2 linked regions of the Phytoactinopolyspora mesophila genome follow. The protein of the gene in region 1 interacts with the protein of each later gene in a pairwise test. Links are inferred from orthologs where the notes say so. Each region holds a gene or a part of one and is shown on either strand. Other genes may lie near its edges.

Region 1 (3,313 bases):
TACAGGGGCCTCCGCACGTGGGCCACATCCGGAAAGAGGTAGTTTTCGATGTCTTGCGGCGTTGGTTGGAGTATCGCGGTCTCGAAGTGACGATCGTGGCAAACGTCACCGACATCGACGACAAGATCTTGAACAAGTCGGCGGCCGAAGGTTATCCGTGGTGGGCGTGGGCCTATCAGAACGAGCGAGCGCTCGACGCCGCCTATGAGATCCTGGGCTGCACACCGGCCACCTACCAGCCCCGGGCAACCGGACATATTCCGGAGATGGTCGAGCTGATGCAGGAGCTGCTGAAGCGCGGACACGCATATGAGGGCACCGACGGCTCCGGCGACGTCTACTTCGACGTGCGGTCGTGGCCCGACTACGGTGAGCTGTCCGGCCAGAAGATCGAAGAGATGGAGCACGCCGCCGACGCCGACCCGCGGTGCAAGCGCGATCCACGCGACTTCGCCCTCTGGAAGGGCTACAAACCGCATGAGCCGGTCACGGCATCCTGGCCGACGACGTTCGGTCGAGGCCGCCCGGGGTGGCACCTTGAATGCTCCGCGATGGCGGCGAAGTACCTCGGCGAAGAGTTCGACATCCACGGCGGCGGTCTCGACCTGCGCTTCCCGCATCACGAGAACGAGCTGGCCCAGTCACGCGCGGCAGGCCAGCGCTTCGCCCGGTATTGGATGCACAACGCCCTGGTGACTCAAGCCGGCGAGAAGATGAGTAAGTCGCTCGGCAATTCGCTGCTGGTGTCGGAGGTGATCCGGCGGATCCGTCCGGTCGAGCTGCGCTATTACCTGCTGGCGGCGCACTATCGGAGCAACATCGAGGTCTCGGACGAATCGATGGCGGCCGACGCCGCCGCGTTCCGTCGGCTCGAAGGGTACGTGATCCGTGCCGCGGAGTTCGTGCCGGGTGTCGCGCCCGCTGACAAGGTCCCGCGTGAGTTCGCCACGGCGATGGACGACGATCTGTCGGTGCCGCAGGCGCTGGCGGTGCTCTTCGACTCCGTCCGGGCCGGCAACAGCTACCTTGCCGCCGACCAGCGCAGCGAGGTCGCGCGGAATCTCGCCGACGTCCGGGCCATGCTGGGTGTACTGGGGCTCGATCCGCTCGCCGAGCCGTGGGTCGGCCTGGATTCGGTGGGTAGCTCCGGCGACCGGCTGCGCCGCGTCGTGGAGGGTCTGGTCGACACCTTGCTGGAGCAGCGGCAGGAGGCGCGCAAGCGCAAAGACTTCGCCGCGGCCGACGCACTTCGGGACCGGCTCGGCGAGCTGGGTATTGTCGTAGAGGACGGACCGTCCGGAACACGGTGGGAGCTGGCTGACTGATGCCTGGAAATTCGCGACGACGCGGAGCGATGCGCAAGCCCGGCACCAAGAAGGGCATGCAGGTGGGCTCCGGTGGTCAGCGCCGTCGTGGTTTGCAGGGTAAGGGGCCTACGCCACGGGCCGAAGAGAGAACCAGCCATCCGGCGGCGCGACAGTCGGCGAAGAAGCAGAAGTCCGGCGCCACGCAGACGCCCCGCAGGTCGTCCACCGAGCGTGGTCGCCCGGGCACGACTGAAACCGTAGCGGGGCGCAACTCCGTCGTGGAGGCGCTGCGTGCCGACGTGCCGGTCAAAGCGCTGTACGTGGCTGAGCGGATCGATAACGACGACCGCGTGCGGGAGGTCCTGCGCATCGCGTCGGATCGCCGGCTTCCGTTGCTGGAAGCGCCGCGATCGGAGCTGGATCGCGTCACCGGCGGCGCCGTGCATCAAGGCCTGGCGCTCACGCTTCCGCCGTATCAGTACGCCGAGCCGGCAGACTTGCTCGAGACGGCTCATGAGGCTGGCGAGTCGCCGCTGGTTGTCGCGCTCGACGGCGTCACCGATCCGCGCAACCTGGGTGCCGTCGTCCGATCTTCGGCCGCGTTCGGCGCGCACGGCGTCGTGGTGCCGGAACGTCGCAGCGCTGGTATGACAGCGGGTGCATGGAAGACATCCGCCGGCGCGGCCGCGCGGCTTCCGGTCGCCCGAGCCGTCAACTTGGCCCGGCAGCTGCGCGCCTACCAGGACGCGGGCCTGTTCGTCGTCGGTCTCGACAGCACGGGTGAGATGGAGATCGCCGACGTCGCGGCGTTGACCGAACCCCTGTGCCTGGTGATCGGCTCGGAGGGAGCGGGCATGTCGAGGGTGGTCAGTCAGGCCTGTGACCTCGTGGTGAGAATCCCGATCACACGCGAGGTCGAGTCGCTGAACGCGGGTGTGGCGGCCGGCGTGGCCCTGTACGAGATCGCCCGTGCGCGTAGCTGAATCCGTCTCCTCAGTTCACTGAGCATGCCAGCGCATCGAATGCGCTATGCTTGCGGCTGCCCTCGCGGGGCTTGTGATGCGGGTCACCACCTGCCATCGCGGCCCGCTGAGGCAACGACCACCGTCGGCGGGGCGATCTCCGGCCGGCGCGCGAGCCGTGGAGGTACAAGGACGTGCCAGTCGAACGTATGCTGCCCACTCCCGAGTCCAAGGATCTGCTATCGCTGGTCAGGGACATCGCCGACTCGGAGTTGGCGCCCAGGGCCGACGCCGCCGAGGCGGCCGCCGAGTACCCGCGGGGGCTGGTGCGCCTCTTGGGTCGATCCGGTTTGCTCGGGTTGCCCTACAGCGCCGATTACGGCGGTGCCGAGCAGCCTTATCAGGTCTATCTCCAAATGCTCGAGGAGATCGCGGCGCGCTGGGCGACGGTAGCGCTCACCGTCAGCGTCCACACGCTCTCATGCTGGCCACTTGCCGCATACGGCACTCTCGAGCAGCGCAAGCGCTGGCTGCCGGATATGGTCGGCGGCGAGTTGCTCGGCGCGTACTGCCTCTCGGAGCCGCATGCGGGTTCGGACGCAGCCGCGCTGTCCACTCGCGCCGTCAGCCGCGGTGAGGACTACATCCTGAGCGGCACCAAGGCGTGGATCACCCATGGTGGGCATGCCGACTTTTACACGGTGTTCGCCCGTACGTCCGACGATGGTCCACGCGGTATCTCTTGCTTCGTGGTGCCTGCGGATTCCGAAGGGCTGTCTTTCGGTGCTCCAGAGAAGAAGATGGGCCTCACGGGCTCGCCAACCACTCTGGTGCACTTCGACGGTGTCCGTGTTCCCGGCGAGCGCCGAATCGGTGAAGAAGGCGCCGGCTTCGGGCTCGCGCTGGAGGCACTCGACTCCGGCAGGCTAGGCGTGGCGGCTATCGCCACCGGCCTGGCCCAGGCCGCGCTGGACGCTGCCGTGGCCTACGCGAGGCAGCGCGAGCAATTCGGCCGGCCGATCATCGGTCATCAAGGGCTGGGCT
Region 2 (3,313 bases), on another replicon or contig:
TGATTCGCCGGCCCGAGGCGTCGTATCCGGCCCAGTAGACCTCGCGGCGGCGCGCGTCGGTGGCCACCATGAATGGGCCGTCGTCATGAAAACCTCCGGCCACCACGCCGTGGGCAACGACGTCCAGGCTGCAAACTCCGCGTACCGGAACGTCCAGCGCCGCGCCCAGTGTGAGCGCGGCGGCCAGCCCAACCCGCAGACCCGTGAATGGCCCTGGGCCGACGCCTACCGCGATCTCGGAGATCTCCCGGCGGTCCGCCTTCGCAGTGGCAAGGGCGGCGAAGATGGCGGGGACGAGCAATTCGGTATGCCGGCGGGCGTCGATGGTGGTCGACTCGGCGACGACACGGTCCCCGTTGTGTAGAGCGACCGTCACCGCGGGCGTCGCTGTGTCCAGGGCTAAGAGCAGCACGATTGTTAACTTTACGTGGTGCGCCTGGAATCGGGTGGCCAATGTCGCTCTGTTGGGCCCTGGATGGGCTGGTGCCGAGCTCGCCGTCCGACGTTTACGCAGTCCGGCAGCCCAGGGGCACGATTCCCGGAATGCCCGCCGCGGCGGGACTTAGAGGCCGCGCAGTATGGGAGTCGCCTGACAGCGAGGCCTCTAAGAAAGCACGACGATGCCCAGATGCCCGAGGATGACCGCGGCCTGGTTACCGGAGATGACGGCACCGGCGAGCCTGTGTGCGTCCTGCAGCGGAAACTCGCCGAGGTCAGCTCCGCGCAGGTCGGCACCGTCGAGCTCGGCTGCGCGGAGTTCGGCGCCGCGCAGCCGGGAGTCGATCCACATCGTGTCTCGCAGATCAGCCCCCGCGAGGACGGCGTCATCCAGCCGCAGGCCTTCCAGCGTCTGCCCACGGAGGCTGATCCCGGACAGCGTCGCGAGCATCAGGTTGCACCTGGAGAACTGGCACCCGAGACCCCGGGTGTCGTCAAAACGGATACCGATCATCCGGCAGCCGGTGAACTTCGTCCCAGCCACCATGGCACCGGCCCAGTTGGTGTTGGCGAGGTCGACGCCCTCGAACGTGGCGTCTGTCACATCGGCCCGTTTGAGCTGGGCTTTCGGCGCTGATCCGCCCTTCCACGTGGAGCCGTCGAGGTACGCGCCGACCAAGGTCGCGTTGTCGAACCGGCAGCCCTCGAAGGTGGCCCCGACCAGCCATGCTTTCGACAGGTCGGACTCAGTGAAGTCGCAGCGGCGGAACACCCGTGGGTGGTCGAGTTCGCCAGCTAGCTCGGCCCGCAGGTCACGCTCGCTCAAGTCGGTGTCGACGATCTCGGCGCCGCTGCTGAGCTGTTCCTCGACAGATGTCATTCGGGCCTCGACCACCGTTCAACCGCTTGGGCGCCATGTCGGATGTCGCCGTTTCTACCACGTCACACTGACAACGCCGCTCGCAGTTGGGCGTCGTCCCAGCGGATGCCGATTCCCGCAATACGAACGCGGCGCGGCTCGCCGGCGCCGTGGCCGGCATGCGCGGAGCGATCGATGTGTATCTCCAGGCGTTCACCGGCCAGGCCCTCCGCGAGCCCTTCGCCCCATTCGACGACGGTCACGGCTTCATCGAGGGTCGCTTCGAGGTCGATGTCCTCGAGTTCGTCCCAACCGCTGAGGCGGTAGGCGTCGACATGCACTAGAGGTGGGCCGTCCACCAGTGACGGATGCACCCGGGCGATGACGAACGTCGGCGATGTGATCGGCCCGCGTACTCCGAGCCCGTCGCCCAGCCCTTGGGTGAGGGTGGTCTTGCCGGCACCCAGCGCTCCCCCAAGCAGAACGAGATCGCCGGCCCGCAGAGACTTCGCCAGCCGGGTGCCCAAGCTGGCCATTTCGTCGGCGGACACCACGTCGAGTTCGATCATTTCCGTCTCCAGAGCGCAAGCACGCTGGCCCGGGACCGCCGGGAAGGACGCGGCCCGCGGCGAACTTGTTCGATCAGGGTATCCAGGTAGTCGGTGACCAGCCCGGCGCGTTCCAGCAAAACCATGTGCCCCGAGTCAGCGACTTCGACGTACTCAGCCAACGGGAGCCCTTCCGCGATGTCACGGCTGTGCCGCAGCGGCGTCAAATGGTCGTTCTCCGCGGCGATCACCAGACCGGGTATACCCGCGAGGACCGGGAGCGCGGCGTGCGCGTCGATCCCCCAAACCACCGGCAGGAACTCGGCGAGGACGTCCACCGGCGTCGAGGCATTCATCTGGGCGGTGAACTCCACGAGAGCCGGCGATGCGCCCCGGGAGAACGAGTAGCGGCGGGTGATGACGTAGCCGAGGTCGCTACCCGCGCGCCGGCCTCGCTCGATCAGCTCCGGCCGGCGTGCCAAGGCGGCCACGAGACCCGGCGCCGAGCGAGTAGCCAGCCGCCCGAACGGCGTGGGCAGGCCGAAAGTCGATGCGTTGAGACCTTCGGCGCTGGTGGCGATGAGCGCCACGCCGCGGACACGATCCTCGAAGAGCTCCGGACGCTCCAGTGCCAGCGCCAGAATGGTCATCCCGCCCATCGAGTGCCCGACCAAGACCACGGGCCCCCGTGGTGTGGTGGCGTCCAGAACCGCGCTCAAGTCGGCAGCGAGCCGTTCCCGGACGATCTTCTGCCGAGGTTCCGCACGGATCGTGTCGCGATCGACCACCACCTCGTCGCCGTCGTCGTCGGCCGCACCTCCCGAACGGCCGTGCCTGCGCTGATCCCAGAAGACCAGGCGGGTACGGCCGCGCAGATCCCGGCGCTGGAAATGCCACGAATCCTGGGTCAGCGCGTATCCGTGACTGAAAACAACGGTGACGTCGGCCGGCCCGTCCGGTTCGTCCACCTCGACGTACAGCGGGGCGCCGTCGTCGGCGACGACGATCTGTGATTTGCCGCGGAGCGACCCGAACGGCTCGTCGGCATAGGGATCATCCTTGCGCAGCGACCGGCCCATCACGTAACGCTCCGCGGCGAAACCCACCGCCGCGCCTGCCGTCGCGACGCCAAGCAGCGCTCCGACCGCTCCGGCGGTCTTGCCGGCGGTGACGAGCTTGCTCAAAGTGCCGCCTCGCGATCGATGTACGTCCGTGGCAGCCGCGGCGCGAAGCGGGTGACTATCTCGTACGAGATAGTGCGGCAGGCCTGCGCCCAGTCTTGCGCCGTCGGCTCACCCGAGGTGCCGTCGCCGAAGAGCACGACCTCGTCCCCTGCCTGCAGATGATCGTCCCCGGCATCGACGACGAACTGATCCATACACACCCGCCCGGCGACCCGCCGGATCTTGCCACCGATGAGGACTGGTCCGCCCGGTCCGCCGTCGCCGCTGGATCCGTGCCGGGGCAC

The links.
Region 2: the proteins of rlmB (region 1) and tsaE interact in binary tests that used the Escherichia coli proteins (3 or more experiments, as listed by UniProt). The link is inferred for Phytoactinopolyspora mesophila from one-to-one orthologs.

What each region holds. Positions count from the first base shown.
Region 1 is NZ_WLZY01000004.1:312,233-315,545, forward strand. Bases 308-3,307 are described here. They hold rlmB (23S rRNA (guanosine(2251)-2'-O)-methyltransferase RlmB), read left to right. Parts: upstream 308-1,324; coding sequence 1,325-2,290; downstream 2,291-3,307. Other genes in these bases: cysS (cysteine--tRNA ligase), read left to right, coding at 308-1,325; F7O44_RS13825 (acyl-CoA dehydrogenase family protein), read left to right, coding at 2,464-3,307. In the rest of the region: more of cysS, read left to right, coding at 1-307; more of F7O44_RS13825, read left to right, coding at 3,308-3,313. UniProt on the Escherichia coli protein: Specifically methylates the ribose of guanosine 2251 in 23S rRNA.
Region 2 is NZ_WLZY01000003.1:185,586-188,898, forward strand. What follows is about bases 124-3,123. They hold tsaE (tRNA (adenosine(37)-N6)-threonylcarbamoyltransferase complex ATPase subunit type 1 TsaE), read right to left. Parts: upstream 1,867-3,123; coding sequence 1,381-1,866; downstream 124-1,380. Other genes in these bases: tsaB (tRNA (adenosine(37)-N6)-threonylcarbamoyltransferase complex dimerization subunit type 1 TsaB), read right to left, coding at 124-412; F7O44_RS10655 (pentapeptide repeat-containing protein), read right to left, coding at 605-1,318; F7O44_RS10665 (alpha/beta fold hydrolase), read right to left, coding at 1,863-3,029; alr (alanine racemase), read right to left, coding at 3,026-3,123. Also shown: more of tsaB, read right to left, coding at 1-123; more of alr, read right to left, coding at 3,124-3,313. UniProt on the Escherichia coli protein: Required for the formation of a threonylcarbamoyl group on adenosine at position 37 (t(6)A37) in tRNAs that read codons beginning with adenine.